2 regions of the Actinoplanes sp. NPDC051861 genome follow, and region 1 is predicted to be linked to the other one. Evidence: riboswitches for the same ligand, from Rfam matches in the RefSeq annotation. Region 1 holds a riboswitch; the other holds the start of a gene.
The links. Region 1 has a riboswitch for ZMP and ZTP ahead of AB0M02_RS05435 (tetrahydrofolate dehydrogenase/cyclohydrolase catalytic domain-containing protein). Riboswitches for the same ligand answer to the same signal wherever they lie in the genome.
Positions count from the first base shown of each region.

Region 2: linked by a shared signal. The riboswitch ahead of AB0M02_RS06605 (glycine hydroxymethyltransferase) and the one ahead of AB0M02_RS05435 (tetrahydrofolate dehydrogenase/cyclohydrolase catalytic domain-containing protein) in region 1 are both predicted to bind ZMP and ZTP.

Region 1 covers NZ_JBFAYE010000001.1:1,107,110-1,114,783, reverse strand. Annotated here, with positions in the region: gene AB0M02_RS05445 (hypothetical protein) at 1-783, opposite strand, end outside; gene dxs (1-deoxy-D-xylulose-5-phosphate synthase) at 838-2,757, opposite strand; ZMP/ZTP riboswitch at 2,937-3,019, shown strand; gene AB0M02_RS05435 (tetrahydrofolate dehydrogenase/cyclohydrolase catalytic domain-containing protein) at 3,032-3,892, shown strand; gene AB0M02_RS05430 (MerR family transcriptional regulator) at 4,135-4,530, shown strand; gene AB0M02_RS05425 (TRAM domain-containing protein) at 4,488-5,765, opposite strand; gene AB0M02_RS05420 (APC family permease) at 5,762-7,674, opposite strand, start outside.
Region 2 covers NZ_JBFAYE010000002.1:206-7,879, forward strand. Annotated here, with positions in the region: rRNA gene rrf (5S ribosomal RNA) at 1-104, shown strand, start outside; gene AB0M02_RS06595 (helix-turn-helix domain-containing protein) at 153-674, opposite strand; gene AB0M02_RS06600 (oxidoreductase) at 769-1,680, shown strand; ZMP/ZTP riboswitch at 1,667-1,757, shown strand; gene AB0M02_RS06605 (glycine hydroxymethyltransferase) at 1,778-3,202, shown strand; gene AB0M02_RS06610 (discoidin domain-containing protein) at 3,574-5,733, shown strand; gene AB0M02_RS06615 (LacI family DNA-binding transcriptional regulator) at 5,720-6,715, opposite strand; gene AB0M02_RS06620 (sugar ABC transporter substrate-binding protein) at 6,842-7,674, shown strand, end outside.

The sequences.
Region 1 (7,674 bases):
GGGATGCCGCAGCAGAATCGTGTCCCCGATCGCCACCGGGTTCTCCGGGTCGTAGTCGGCCATCGGCAGCTTCCTGCTCGCCAGGTGCGCGCCGGTCGACACGTCGTACAGATCGGCGACCTGGTCGTCCCGCACGAGCATCACCCGCGCCGGCCCGTCCTCGCCCGGCACGCTGAGCAGCACCGCGGTGTTCGGCACGGCCACCCGCCAGCGGGCCAGGCCGATCGCCGGCTCGACCACCTCGACCGTGTTCTGCACACGGCGCCCGCTGTTCGACGAACTGCGCACGCCCTCGACCCCGAAGAACAGCGGCGATCCGGCGAACGCGACCACGTTGAGGTCGTGATGCCACTGCCGGGCGCCGTCGGCCAGGGAGATCCCGGTCGTGCCGTGCTCGGCGCCGCGAACCGTCCACGGCCGCAGTAGCAGGAGCCCGTGCGCGGTACGCAACCGGTAGACCGGCTCCGGCTGCGTCACCCGCCAGTCCCGCGACCCGTCGCTCAGCCGGTAGGAGCTGAGCACCCCCGCCGACTGCACGAGCAACCGCCCGTCGTTGATGGTGTACGGGTCACCGGGCCCGATCGGCACCCGCAGCACCTCGGACATCGGCGGCGGGGGTGCCGGCGCCGACGTCCCGACGGTAAGGAGCATCAGAACGGCGACCAGGGCCGGCCCGAACCAGAGCGGCACGGTGCGCCGCCCCGGCCGGTGGTATGTCTCCGGCTCTCCGCGTTCCAGGCCGAGGTCGATGACGGCTTCGTCGCTGAAGGTGTCCGCACCCATCCCTCTAAGGTAACGGTTGCGTAACGAATCCGCCCGTCGAGACGGCTACGAAGATCAAATAGCGTCGACCCGGTCGCTCTCCTCGAGCCCCGAAACCCACTCGGTCACATCCCGGGCGATGTCCTGAGCGGTCAGCCCGAGGCTGCCGAGGATCTCCGCCCGGCTGCCGTGCGGGTGGAACCCGACCGGCACACCGAAGTCGCGCAGCGGCACTGTCACACCGGCGTCGCGCAGGGCACTCGCCACCGCGTCGCCGACACCGCCGGCGCGCACACCGTCCTCGACCGTGATCACGTAGCGGTACTGTGCGGCGAGACCGGTCAGCTCGATCGGCACCGGGCGGACCCAGCGCGGGTCGACGACGGTCACCCCGTACCCCTGCTCGGCGAGCCGCTCCGCGGCGTCCAGGCCCAGGCCCGCGAACGAGCCCACCGCGACCAGCAGAACATCCTTGCGCACGTCCTCGCGGAGCACGTCCACCTGGCCGACCCGGCGCAGCGCCGGGGTGTCCGGCGCGACCGCGCCGGTCGGGAACCGCACGATGGTCGGGCCGTCGTCGACCGCGACCGCCTCGCGCAGCTCCTCGCGCAGCGTGGCGGCGTCCCGGGGAGCGGCGATCCGCAGGCCCGGCACCACACCGAAGACGCTCATGTCCCACATGCCGTAGTGGCTCGGCCCGTCCGGACCGGTGATGCCGGCCCGGTCCAGCACGAACGTCACCGGCAGCCGATGCATCGCCACGTCCAGCAGGACCTGGTCGAACGCCCGGTTCAGGAACGTCGCGTAGACGGCCACGACCGGGTGCAGGCCACCCATCGCCAGGCCGGCCGCACTGGTGGCCGCGTGCTGCTCGGCGATGCCGACGTCGTAGGTGCGCTCCGGATACTTCTTCGCCAGCGCGGCGATGCCGGTCGGCTCGGCCATCGCGGCGGTGATGCCGACCACGTCCGGGCGCTCGTCGGCGATCTCCACCAGCTCCTCGGCGAACACCTTCGTCCACTTGAGGGTCGGCGCGGCCAGCAGCTTGCCGGTCTCCACGTCGAACGCGCTGCTCGGGCCGTGCAGGCAGTCCGCCTCGTCCTGCTCGGCCGGACGGTATCCGTAGCCCTTGCGGGTGACCGCGTGCACGATGACCGGGGCGTTGAAGCCCTTGGCCCGGCGCAGCGCGGACTCCATCGCCTGCTGGTCGTGCCCGTCCACCGGCCCGATGTATTTCAGGCCGAGGTCCTCGAACATCGGCTGCGGGCTGACCGCGTCCTTGATGCCCTTCTTGACCGCGTGCAGCACCTCGAAGACCGGCTTGCCCACCACGGGCGTCGAGCCGAGCGCGTCCTTCACCAGGTCGAGAACCTTCTCGTAGCCCGGGTTGAGGCGCAGCGTGGAGAGGTGGTCGGCGAGGCCGCCGATGGTGGGCGCGTACGACCGGCCGTTGTCGTTGACCACGATGACGAGCCGGTTGCGGGTGGCGGCGATGTTGTTGAGCGCCTCCCAGCACATGCCGCCGGTGAGAGCACCGTCACCCACCACGGCCACCACGTGCCGGTCCTCGCCGCGCAGCGCGAACGCCTTGGCGAGCCCGTCCGCATACGACAGGGCGGTGGAGGCGTGCGAGTTCTCGATCAGGTCGTGCTCGCTCTCCGCCTGGCTCGGGTAGCCGGTGAGGCCACCCCGCTGGCGGAGCAGGTCGAAGCCGTCCTGCCGGCCCGTGACGATCTTGTGCACGTACGCCTGGTGGCCCGTGTCGAAGAGAACCTTGTCACGGGGCGAATCGAAGACCCGGTGCAGCGCGAGGGTCATCTCGACCACACCCAGGTTCGGACCGAGGTGCCCGCCGGTGCGCGAAACCTTGGCCACCAGGAAGTCACGAATCTCGGCCGCGAGCAGGGTCAACTGCTCCGAGGTCAGTCGCTTCAGGTCACCGGGGGCGGTGATGCTGGTCAGCAGGCCGGCCGGGGTCGAGGGGGAGTCGCTCATGAGGCCCGAGTCTATCCGTGCCGCGCCCCAGCGCGACTGGAGCGAACGGTTGGTGACCTTCCCTCCACACAACCTTTACATCCCGCCTCCCCGGACAGACTTGGGCGGCGGCCAGGCGACCCACCGCCGGGTGCCTTGTCAGCCCCCGACCGGGCACCCCAACCTGACCTGGCATCCTGGAGTCACACAGCGACTGGCGGCATGGGGATGGTCGAACCATCGGGGAGCTGGTCAGGAGGAGTCGACCGCCTGGGCTCCCCGGTTGAGGAGTCGCATGTCCACAGCACGCCTTCTCCCCGGCGCCCCCGTCGCCGAGTCCGTTCTCGCCGACGTCCGGGAGCGCGTCGCCCGCCTTCGCGAGCGCGGCGTCCAGCCGAGCCTCGCCACCATCCTGGTCGGCGACGACGACGCCAGCGCCGGCTACATCCGGATCAAGCAGAAGCAGGCCGGTGAGCTCGGTTTCGCCTCGCCGCACCGGCACCTGTCCGGCGACGTCACCCAGGCCGACCTGCTGAAGGTGATCGCCGAGTTCAACGACGACAAGGACGTACACGGCGTCCTCATCCAGTACCCGATCCCGGCCCACCTGGACTACGACGCGGCTCTGCAGACCCTCGACCCCGACAAAGACGTCGACGGCATGCACCCGCTCAACATGGGCCGGCTCGCCGTCGGGCTGCCCGGCCCGCTGCCCTGCACCCCGGCCGGCATCGAGGCGCTGCTCGCCTTCCACGAGATCCCGGTCTCCGGCCGCGAGGTGGTCATCCTGGGCCGCGGCGCCACCCTGGGCCGCCCCCTCGCCATGCTGCTCGCCCAGAAGCGCCCCACCGCCAACGCCGCGGTCACCGTCGTGCACACCGGCGTTCCGGACTGGCAGCGCTACACCCAGCGGGCCGACATCCTGATCGCCGCGGCCGGCGTCCCCGGCATCATCCAGCCCGAACACGTACGCGCGGGCGCGGTCGTGGTCGGCGCGGGCGTCCGCTACGAGGGCCGCCGCCTGCTCCCCGACGTCGACGAGTCATGCGCCGAGGTCGCCGGCGCGATCACCCCCCGAGTCGGCGGCGTCGGCCCCACCACAGTCGCCATGCTCTTCCGCAACGCCGTAACAGCAGCCGAACGCGCCACCCCGTAACACGAAACCCCCGCCCCGTGTGGAGTTCGGCCCTCATAGCAACCCGAACTCCACACACACCCACACACCCACACACCCACACACCCGCCGCGTGTGGAGTTCGGCCCTCATAGCGACCCGAACTCCACACACCCGCCGCGTGTGGAGTTCGGCCCTCATAGCGACCCGAACTCAACACGCGGCGGGGGCGGGGCGGGGTAACCTGACACTGACGTCAGAGGCAAGGTGCATCGGAGGCCGGCATGCGCATCGGCGATCTCGCGGCACAGGCCGGCGTCAGCGTCCGGTCGGTCCGCTATTACGAGGAGCAGGGCCTGCTGACCAGCGTTCGCAGCCCGAGCGGCCAGCGGCTCTACGGCACCGCCGAGGTCGAGCGTGTCCGTTTTCTCCAGCGGCTCTACACGGCCGGCCTCTCCAGCCGCACCATCGCCGAGCTGCTGCCGTGCGTCGACACACCGAGCCTGGAACACTCCGACGCCGCCCTGGAGCGCCTGTCCCAGGAGCGCGACCGGCTCTCCAGCCACATCAACGACCTGATCAGCACCCGCGACTCCCTGGACGCCCTGATCGAACTGGCCCGCCGCGCGAGGGCCGGTCAGTCCTCCGGGAGCAGCAGCGCCACACACTCCACGTGCTGAGTCATCGGGAAGCAGTCGAACGCCCGAATCCGATCAGCCCGCCACCCCACCGACGCGAACGTCTTGATGTCGCGGGCCAGCGCCGCCGGGTCACACGCGACGTAGGCGATCGCGCGCGGCCGTGCCGCCGCCACCGCACGGACGACCCGAGCACCGGCACCGGCACGCGGTGGGTCCAGCACGACGAGATCCACCGGCCCGGCGATCCGCCGCCGGCTCAGCGCCACATCCACCTTCGCCGCGACCACCTCCACATGCGGCAGATCGGCCAGGTTGCGGCGCGCGGCGGCCACCCCGAGCGGCGAGGACTCGACCACAGTGGTCCGCGCACCGGTCCGCTCCGCCAGGGCAGCCGCGAACAGGCCGGCTCCACCGTAGAGATCCCACGACGCCTCACCCGGTGCGGGCCGCAACATCTCCAGCACGGCATCGGTCAGCGTTTCGGCTGCGGCTGGGTGCACCTGCCAAAAACCTTCCGGGGGTACGTGAAAAGCACGCCCACCCGCGTTCTCGACCACCTCTCCCGGCCCTGACAGCCGGACCAGTCCCCCGGACATCGGCTCGCCCAGGTCGTCCCCGGACTCCGGCGCCCGGCTGCCGGCCGGCCTCGCGAGCACCGCCACGTCCCCGCCCGTGGTGGCGACCGCCTGCACCGCGTCGGCGTCCGGCCACTCGTGCGTCAGCAGGTCGAGCTCCTGAATGGCCGGGTGCGCGATCCGGCACCGGTCGATCGGCACCACCTGGTGCGAGCGGTGCTGGAGCAGCCCGGGGCGTCCCGCGGCGTCCACCGCATAGCGGATCCGGCTGCGCCAGCCGAGGAGCGTGTCTCCGGACGCCGGCGGTAACGCTTCCACCCGTACGTCCAAAAAGAGCCCAGCCATCCGCTCCAGCTGTTCCCGGACCACCGAGCCCTTCCACCGCAGCTGCGCGTCGCCCGCGACGTGCTGCAGGTCGCAGCCGCCGCACGCACCCGGACGGGCATGCGGACACGGCGGCTCGACCCGGTCCGGCGAGGCCTCGTGGATCTCGACCGCGTCGGCACGAAGGTAGCCCCGGTGCAGCTCGGTGATCTCGGCGGTGACCCGCTCGCCCGGCAGCGCGTGCCGGACGAAGACCACCCGGCCGTGCGGGCCACCGATCCGGGCCACACAGTGCCCGCCGTGCGCCGGAGCACCCACCGTCAGCTCGACCCGGTCCCCCTGGATCAGGTCTGCGGTCTCTGCCGGAACGGTCACTTGGTCTCGGTCCCCTCGGCCGGCTCGGGCGGGGTCTCGTCGGCGCGTTGACGCGGCCCCCGGGCCGGCGCCAGGCTCAGGCCGCGGTCCAGCCGGTCCAGGTCGCGTTCCTGGCTGGAGCGCAGCTGCCAGGGCACGCTGACGACCATCACGCCGGGCTCGAAGAGCAGCCGCCCCTTGATCCGCAGCGCGCTCTGGTTGTGCAGCAGATTCTCCCACCAGCGGCCGACCACGTACTCCGGCACGAAGACCGTGACCACGTCGCGGGGCGAGGACCGGCGCACGTTCTTCACGAAGTCGATGATCGGCCGGGTGATCTCGCGGTATGGCGAGTCGACAACGGTCAGCGGCACCGGGAGCTGCCGCCGCTCCCACTCCGCCTGAATGGCGCGGGTGTCCTTGTCGTCGACGTTCACGGTGACCGCGGTCAGCGTGTCCGGCCGGGTCGCCTGCGCGTACGCCAGCGCCCGCAGCGTCGGCATGTGCACCTTGCTGACCAGGACGACCGCGTGGTTGCGCGAGGGCAGCACCGGCCGCTCCTCGGTCGGCTTCAACTCCTCGGCCACCCGCGTGTAGTGCCGGTGGATGGCGACCATGAGCGCGTAGATGACCACCATGGCGGCGATCGCGATCCACGCGCCGAGCAGGAACTTGGTGATCAGGACGACGATCAGGACGGCGCCGGTGAGGCACATGCCGAACGCGTTGATCGCCCGGGAGCGGATCATCCGGCGGCGGCGTTCCGGGTCCCGCTGGGTCTGCAGCAGCCGGTTCCAGTGCCGGATCATGCCCGCCTGCGACAGCGTGAACGAGACGAACACGCCCACGATGTAGAGCTGGATCAGCTTGGTGACCTCGGCGTGGAACGCGACGATCAGCACCATCGCGGCGACCGCGAGGAACAGGATGCCGTTGCTGAAGGCCAGCCGGTCGCCGCGGGTGTGCAGCTGGCGTGGCAGGTACCGGTCCTGGGCCAGGATCGAGCCGAGCACCGGGAAGCCGTTGAAGGCGGTGTTGGCGGCCAGGAACAGGATCATCGCGGTCACGCCGCCGACCACGAAGAGCATGATCGATCCGGAGCCGAAGACTGTCTCGGCCAACTGGGTGGTGACCGTCTTCTGCACGTAGTTGACCGGCCCGGAGACGATCTGGATCGTCGGATCCTCCACGAACTGCAGGTGGGTGGCGCGGGCCAGCGTGATGATGCCGAACAGCATCACGATCGCGATGCCGCCGAGAAGCATGAGCGTGGTGGCCGCGTTCTTGCTCTTCGGCTTCTTGAACGCGGGCACGCCGTTGGAGATGGCCTCCACACCGGTGAGCGCCGCGCAGCCGGACGAGAACGTCCGCAACAGCAGGAAGACGAAGGCCATCTGCGACAGATGATCCTCCTCGGCGGCGATCACCAGGTCGGCGCTGGGCGCCTGCAGATCCTGGCCGAGCACGAAGACCCGGATCAACCCGGTCACGATCATGCCGACGATGACGATGATGAACAGGTACGTGGGTACCGCGAACGCCGTGCCGGACTCGCGCAGACCCCGCAGGTTCAGGGCGCTGAGCACGATCACCGCGGCGATCGCGACACCGACCTTGTTCTCCTCCACCCAGGGCACGACCGAGCCCAGGTTGCTGACGCCGGAGGAGACCGAGACGGCGACCGTGAGGATGTAGTCGACCAGCAGCGCGCTGGCGACACCGAGGCCCGCTTTGGGGCCGAGGTTGACCGTGGCCACCTCGTAGTCGCCGCCGCCGGACGGGTAGGCGTGCACGTTCTGCCGATAGCTGGCGACCACCGTCACCATCACCACCGCGACCGCGAGCGTCACCCAGGGGGAATAGGCGTAGGCGGCGGCACCGGCGATGGAGAGGGTCAGCAGGATCTCGTCGGGTGCGTACGCCACGCTGG
Region 2 (7,674 bases), on a different contig from region 1:
GCGGTGGGGAAACGCCCGGTCACATTCCGAACCCGGTAGCTAAGCCCGCCAGCGCCGATGGTACTGCACTCGGGAGGGTGTGGGAGAGTAGGACGCCGCCGGACTCAACGTGAACAGAAAGGCCCACCCTCCGGGGTGGGCCTTTCTGCATTTCAGGGGCGTAATCCGGCGGACACGATCTCCACCATGTGGGTGCGTGACGGGACGGCGACGCATGCCCCGATCAGGGCCTTGACCTCGTCGCGGGTGACGCCGGAGCGGACTGCGCCGGCGGCCTGGGCGTTGTGGAGCAGGGTTGACTCCAGGGTGGCCAGGTCCTCCTCCGTCCCGTCGACGGCCTTTTCGATGTCGTAGCCGCCGCCTGACATGGCCTCGGCCAGGCCGCGGTTGGTGGCGGCCTCCTCGACCATGTAGGCGAAGTACGCGAAGAACGCGTCGGCCGGCGGCAGGGTTTCGATCAGCGTGCGGGCCTCGGTGGCGATCTCGGTGACCTTGGCCAGGACGATGGCGGCGTAGAGAGACTCCTTCGTGGGGAAGTGCCGGCTCACGGTGCCGGTGCCGACGCCCGCGCGGCGGCCGATCTCCGCGACCGAGATGGACAGGCCCTCGGTGGCGAAGGCCGTCATCGCGGCCTTGATGACCTTGGCGCGGTTACGTTCGGCGTCTGCTCGCATCTGATCTCCGGGGAACGACTGGTTGATAAACGGGATGGGCGTCCCGTATCGTCGCGGTAAGCGGGACGGGTGTCCCGATTATAGGAGGCTCAGTATGTGGAGCGCAGCTGACATCCCTGACCTGCGTGGGCGCGTGGCGTTGGTGACGGGCGGGAACTCCGGTATCGGGTACGAGGTGGCGAGGGAGCTGGCCGGCAGGCGTGCCATCGTGGTGGTCGCCGGGCGGGATCCGGCGAGGATCGGTGCCGTGGCACGGGAGATCAAAGGGGAGGCGCTGCTGCTGAATCTGGCCGATCTCGGGTCGGTGCGCGCCGCGGCCGAGGAGTTCCGGGACCGGCACGAGCGGCTGGATCTGCTGGTCAACAACGCGGGCGTGATGATTCCGCCGTTCGAGCTGACGAGCGACGGGTTCGAGCTCACGTTCGGGGTCAATCATCTGGGGCATTTCGCGTTCACTGGTCTGCTGCTGGATCGGCTGCTGGCGGCGCCCGGCGCTCGGGTGGTGACGGTCAGCAGCAACGGGCATCGGCGCGGGGTCATGGACTTCGAGAATCTGCGGGCCGAGAAGGGATACGACCCGTGGGGGGCGTATTGCGGTTCGAAGCTGGCCAACCTGCTGTTCGCGTTCGAGCTGCAGCGTCGGTACCCCGGGCTGGTGAGCATCGGCGCGCACCCGGGGGCGGCGAGGACTCCGTTGATGCGGCACAGTCCGTGGCATTACCGGCTGGCGGCGTCACGGCGTACGAAATGGGTTATGTCTTGGTTGATCCAAGACCAATTGGCAGGAGCGCAACCGATTCTCCGGGCCGCCACCGATGTCGCCGCTCGCGGCGGCGAGTATTACGGACCGGACGGCAGAGGGGAGAACACGGGACGGCCCGTGCGGGTGCTGGCGGTGGAGGCGGCCTACGACCCGGTGGCACAACGGCGGCTCTGGGAGGTGTCGGAGCGGCTAACGGGTGTCAGGTTCCCCGTCGTCGCCGGTATGCTGACGGACGGGCCGTGACTGGCGCGTTCGGATGGTTGACCATCGGGGAGCGGCCTCGTCGAGACGACGACTTGCCGTGCGCCTGGGCCTCTTCACTACGTGATAGGGAGGTCCCATGTCTGAGTTGAACGCGGAATCCGTAGCCTTTCGCTCCGCCCTCGAGGTGGTCCGGTCCGTCGAGCCGCGCATTGCCGACGCGATCGCCAAGGAGCTGACCGATCAGCGTGAGTCGCTGAAGCTGATCGCGAGTGAGAACTACGCTTCGCCGGCCGTCCTGCTCGCCATGGGTAACTGGCTCTCCGACAAGTACGCGGAGGGCACGATCGGCCGCCGGTTCTACGCCGGCTGCCAGAACGTCGACACCGTCGAGTCGGTGGCCGTCGAGCACGCCAAGGCGCTGTTCGGCGCGCCCTACGCCTACGTGCAGCCGCACTCCGGCATCGACGCGAACCTGGTCGCCTACTGGGCCATCCTGGCCGACCGGGTCGAGGTGCCGTACCTGAAGAAGTTCGAGAAGCGCCAGATCAACGACCTGACCGACGCCGAGTGGGCCGAGCTGCGGCAGGCGTTCGGCAACCAGCGGCTGCTCGGCATGTCCCTGGACGCCGGCGGTCACCTCACCCACGGATTCCGGCCCAACATCTCCGGGAAGATGTTCGACCAGCGCAGCTACGGCGTGGATCCGGCCACCGGCCAGATCGACTACGCGGCGCTGCGGGAGACCGCCAAGGAGTTCAAGCCCGCGGTGATCGTGGGCGGCTATTCGGCGTACCCCCGGAAGGTGAACTTCGCGACGATGCGCGAGATCGCCGATGAGGTCGGCGCCACCTTCATGGTCGACATGGCGCACTTCGCCGGCCTGGTCGCCGGTGGCGTCTTCACCGGCGACTACAACCCGATCCCGCACGCGCACATCGTCACCACGACGACCCACAAGAGCCTGCGCGGCCCGCGTGGTGGTGCCGTGCTCTGCCAGCCGGAGCTCTCGTCGCAGGTGGACCGCGGCTGCCCGATGGTCCTCGGCGGCCCGCTGCCGCACGTGATGGCGGCCAAGGCGATCGCGTTCGCGGAGGCGCGGCGGCCCGAGTTCGCCACCTACGCCCAGCAGATCGTCACGAACAGCCAGGCACTCGCCGAGGGCCTGCTCAAGCGTGGCGTGCAGCTCGTCTCCGGCGGCACCGACAACCACCTGGTGCTGATCGACGTGCACCCGTTCGGCATCACCGGACGCCAGGCGGAGCAGGCGCTGCTGGACAGCGGCATCGTCACCAACCGCAACGCGATCCCGAACGACCCGAACGGCGCCTGGTACACCTCCGGCATCCGCGTCGGCACGCCGGCGCTGACCAGCCGGGGCCTGGGCGTCGGCGAGATGGACCAGATCGCCGAGCTCATCCACAACGTGCTCGCGGCCACCAGCCCGGCCGAGGGTTCCAAGGCCAAGTTCACCCTGGACGCGGCCCTCTCCGACCGCATCAGCAAGCAGGCGTCGGAGCTGCTGGCCCCGTTCCCGCTGTACCCGTCGGTCGATCTCGGCTGATCTGTTTCCGTCACCGCCCCCGCCGGCCCCACGCCGGCGGGGGCGGTTTTCTGTCGGGAAGCGCTTCCGCGCAACGGTCTCGTACCATGAATACTGATTATTCCTTCTTGCGTGGTGTGGGCGTTCTCGCGCGCGTCGCCGGAACCGGTTCCGGCTTCGGTGTTATCAGCGGGCGTAATCCCAGTTGAGGCCGCCTAGCACGGGTTTTGTGCGAGAAGACGTGCAGGTTCCGGAACTGTTACCAACTATGGACATGAATTCGTTGCTCTCCTTACGTTCGGCCGGGAAGCGCTCTCCCAAGATCCGTTAGAGCGCTTCCCGGGTGCGCAAGCCGTCCCCTTGCCGTCCGTCCCGCTCCCCGAGGAGAAGCAATGAGACGTTCCCCCTGGCGCCTCGCCGCCATCGGTGGTCTGGTGACCGCCATGGTGGCCGGGTTCGCCGCGGTCACCACCACATCGGCCTCGGCCGCCGAGGTCCTCCTGTCCCAGGGCAAGCCGGCCACGGCCTCCTCCACCGAGGCGGCGGGCGCGTACAACCCCGCTGAGGCGTTCGACGGCAATACCGGCACCCGCTGGGCGTCCGCCTTCTCCGACCCGCAGTGGATCCAGGTCGACCTGGGCACGTCGCAGGCGATCACCCGGGTCGAGCTGAACTGGGAGACGGCCGCCGCGAGGGCGTTCCAGATCCAGGTGTCGAACAACGCCTCGACCTGGACGACCATCTACTCGACCACCACCGGCACCGGTGGCAACCAGTCGTTGACCGTCAGCGGCACCGGGCGCTACGTGCGTATGTACGGCACCCAGCGCACCACCGGATACGGCTACTCGCTGTGGGAGTTCAAGGTCTTCGGCGAGGACGGCGGAACCAGCGTCCCGGGCGGTGGCAGCCTCGGCGCCAACGTGATCGTCTTCGACCCGTCGATGTCGTCGGCCAGCATCCAGGCGCGCGCCGACGAGATCTTCCGCCAGCAGGAGACCGCCCAGTTCGGCACCGGCCGCTACGTGCTGGCGTTCCGGCCGGGCACCTACAACAACCTGAACATCCAGGTGGGCTTCTACACCTCGGTGGTCGGTCTCGGTCAGAACCCGCAGGACGTACGGATCAACGGTGACATCACCGTCGACGCGGGCTGGTTCGCGGGCAACGCCACCCAGAACTTCTGGCGCTCCACCGAGAACCTCTCCGTCTACCCGGTGAACGGCACCAACCGGTGGGCCGTCTCGCAGGCCGCCCCGTTCCGGCGGATGGACATCCACGGCAACCTGAACCTGGCGCCGAACGGGTACGGCTGGGCCTCCGGCGGCTACGTCGCCGACTCGCGGATCAGCGGCACGCTGGGGCAGTACTCCCAGCAGCAGTGGCTCACGCGCAACAGCTCGATCGCCTCGAACACCAACGCGGTGTGGAACCAGGCGTTCGTCGGTGTGCAGGGTGCCCCGTCGGGTGCGGGTTACCCGAACCCGCCGTACACCACGATTGCGAACACCCCGGTGATCCGGGAGAAGCCGTACCTGTACCACACCGGTTCCGACTACGCGGTGTTCGTGCCGAACCTGCGGACCAACAGCGTCGGCGCGAGCTGGGTGAACGGCAACACGCCCGGTACCAGCATCCCGCTGAGCCAGTTCTACGTGGCGAAGCCGGGCGACAGCGCGGCGACGATCAACGCGGCCCTCGCCTCGGGCCTCAACCTGATCTTCCAGCCGGGTATCTACCGGGTGAACCAGACGATCAACGTGAACCGGGCCAACACCGTGGTGCTCGGCCTCGGCTACGCCACGGTCATCCCGGAGAACGGCGTCACCGCGATGCAGGTGGCCGATGTGGACGGCGTGAAGGTCGCCGGCATCCTCTTCGACGCGGGCACCACGCTCTCGCCGAACCTGCTGGTGATGGGCCAGAGCGGGTCGACGGCGAACCACGCCGCGAACCCGTCGTCGGTGCAGGACGTGTTCCTGCGGGTCGGTGGCTACATCGCCGGCAAGGCCACCAACAGCCTGCTGGTCAACAGCAACAACGTGATCATCGACCACATCTGGGCGTGGCGTGCCGACCACGGCAACGCGGGCACCTACAACTGGGACACCGCACTCGGTGACCACGGCCTGATCGTCAACGGCAACGACGTCACGGCGTACGGGCTGTTCGTCGAGCACTACCAGAAGTACCAGGTGATCTGGAACGGCAACGGTGGCCGGACGTACTTCTTCCAGAACGAGATGCCGTACGACCCGCCGACCCAGGCGGCCTGGCGGACCGGGGCGGAAGGGTATGCCGCGTACAAGGTGGCGGACTCGGTGAACACGCACGAGGCGTGGGCGATGGGTAGCTACTGCTACTTCAACGTCAACCCGTCGATCCACGCGGACCGGGGCTTCGAGGTGCCGGTGAAGTCCGGCGTCCGTCTGCACAACCTGCTGACCGTCTCGCTCGGTGGCAACGGCGTGATCGACAACGTCGTCAACACCACCGGTGGGCCGGCGCAGGGCACCGCGACCGTACCGTCCTACGTGGTCAACTTCCCCTGATCGGCAACTCACCACTGCCGCGCGGGATCAGGGTTGTCGCCACCCTGATCTCGCGCGGCGGGCCGTCGTGGCCGTCGATGCGCTCGAAGAGCGCGTCGGCGGCCGCTCGGCCTATCCGGGCCGGATGCTGCGCCACCACGGTGACGGCCGGATCCAGCAGATCGGCGAGCGGGAAGTCGTCGAAGCCGACCAGGGCGACCTGGTGGTGCCGGCCCAGCCGGCGCAGCGCGCGGACCGCCCCGATGGTGATCAGGTTCTGACTCGTGAAAAGGGCGGTCGGAGCACCGGCGCGGCGCATCAGCGCCAGCGTGGCGCGTTCAGCGGCGACCTCGCCGTGCAGGTCGTGCAGCACCGGCCCGGCCCGGCCACCGAGCGCCTGCAGGTAGCCGCGGAACCGGTCGCCCGCGGTGGGTATGCGCTGGTAGTCGCCGAGGAACGCGATGCGCCGGTGCCCGTGCGCGACGAGGTGCCGCACCGCACCGGCGGCGCCCGCGACGTTGGTGGAGACCACCGTGTCGGCCTGGAAACCGCTCGGGCCGCGATCCACGAAGACCACCGGCGTACCGGTGAACCGGGTCAGGTATGACTGATCGGAAGCGGTCGGCGCCACGATGAGGCCGTCGGTCTGCCGCTGCCGGAACGCGCGCGCCAGATCCCGTTCGCGGCGCTCGTCCTCGTCCAGGCTGGCGACCAGCACGTGCACCCCGCGGCTGCGGGCCTGGTCCTCGATCGCCCGGTGCAGGGCGGCCGAGAACGGGTTGGACACGTCCTCCAGCAGCACCCCGATGGTCCGGGTCCGCCGGTCCTGCCGCCGCATCATGCTGGCGCCCAGGTGCGGCCGGTAGTCGAGCGACTCGACCGCCGCACGCACGCGGGCGGCCAGGTCAGGGGCGACCGTCGGCTCGCCGTTGACCACACGGGACACGGTTTTCAGGCTGACGCCGGCGGTACGGGCGACGTCGTTCATGGTCGGCCGCGCCATGGCCCACTCCCACGATCACTCGGCGCAACGTGTTGGAAACTCATTGTTGACACTCCGGAGGGCTGGGCGTCTACTCCAAGACAACGTTGTCTTTCGATGTCTCGTCTCTCGAAGCCCGGAGGAGGCATGCGCCAGCGATCACCGTTGCTCGCGGCCGCCGGTTGTGCGGTCCTGCTGCTCGCGGGCCTGACGGCCTGCAACCGAGGTTCCGGCGAACCGGTCGTCGGACTGATCACCAAGACCGACACCAACCCGTTCTTCGTGACCATGAAGAAGGGCGCGCAGGAGGCCGCCGCCCAGTACGGGGTCGAGCTCCAGACGTTCGCCGGGAAGGTGGACGGCGACAACGAGTCACAGGTGCTGGCGATCGAGAACCTGATCTCCTTCGGCGCCAAGGGCTTCCTGATCACCCCGAACGACTCCAAGGCCATCGTGCCCGCCATCGACCGGGCACACGAGGCGGACATGCTGGTCATCGCGCTGGACACGCCGGTCGATCCGCCCGACGCGGCGGACGCCACGTTCGCCACCGACAACTTCGAGGCCGGCCGCCTGATCGGGCAGTGGGCCAAGGCGAAGTTCGACTCCGAGGGCAAGCAGGCGAGGATCGCGATGCTCGACCTCAACGCCAACCAGGTCTCCGTCGACGTGCAGCGCGACCAGGGGTTCATGGAGGGCTTCGGCATCCAGGTGGGCGACCCGGCCCGGATCGGCGACGAGAACGACCCGCGGATCGCCGGCCACGACGTCACCGACGGCAACGAGGAGGGCGGGCGGACCGCGATGGAGAACCTGCTGCAGAAGGATCCGTCGATCAACCTGGTCTACACCATCAACGAGCCGGCGGCAGCGGGGGCGTACGAGGCGCTCAAGGCGGCCGGCAAGGAGCGCGACGTCACGGTCGTCTCGGTCGACGGCGGGTGCCCGGGTGTGGACAACGTCGCGGCCGGCGTGATCGG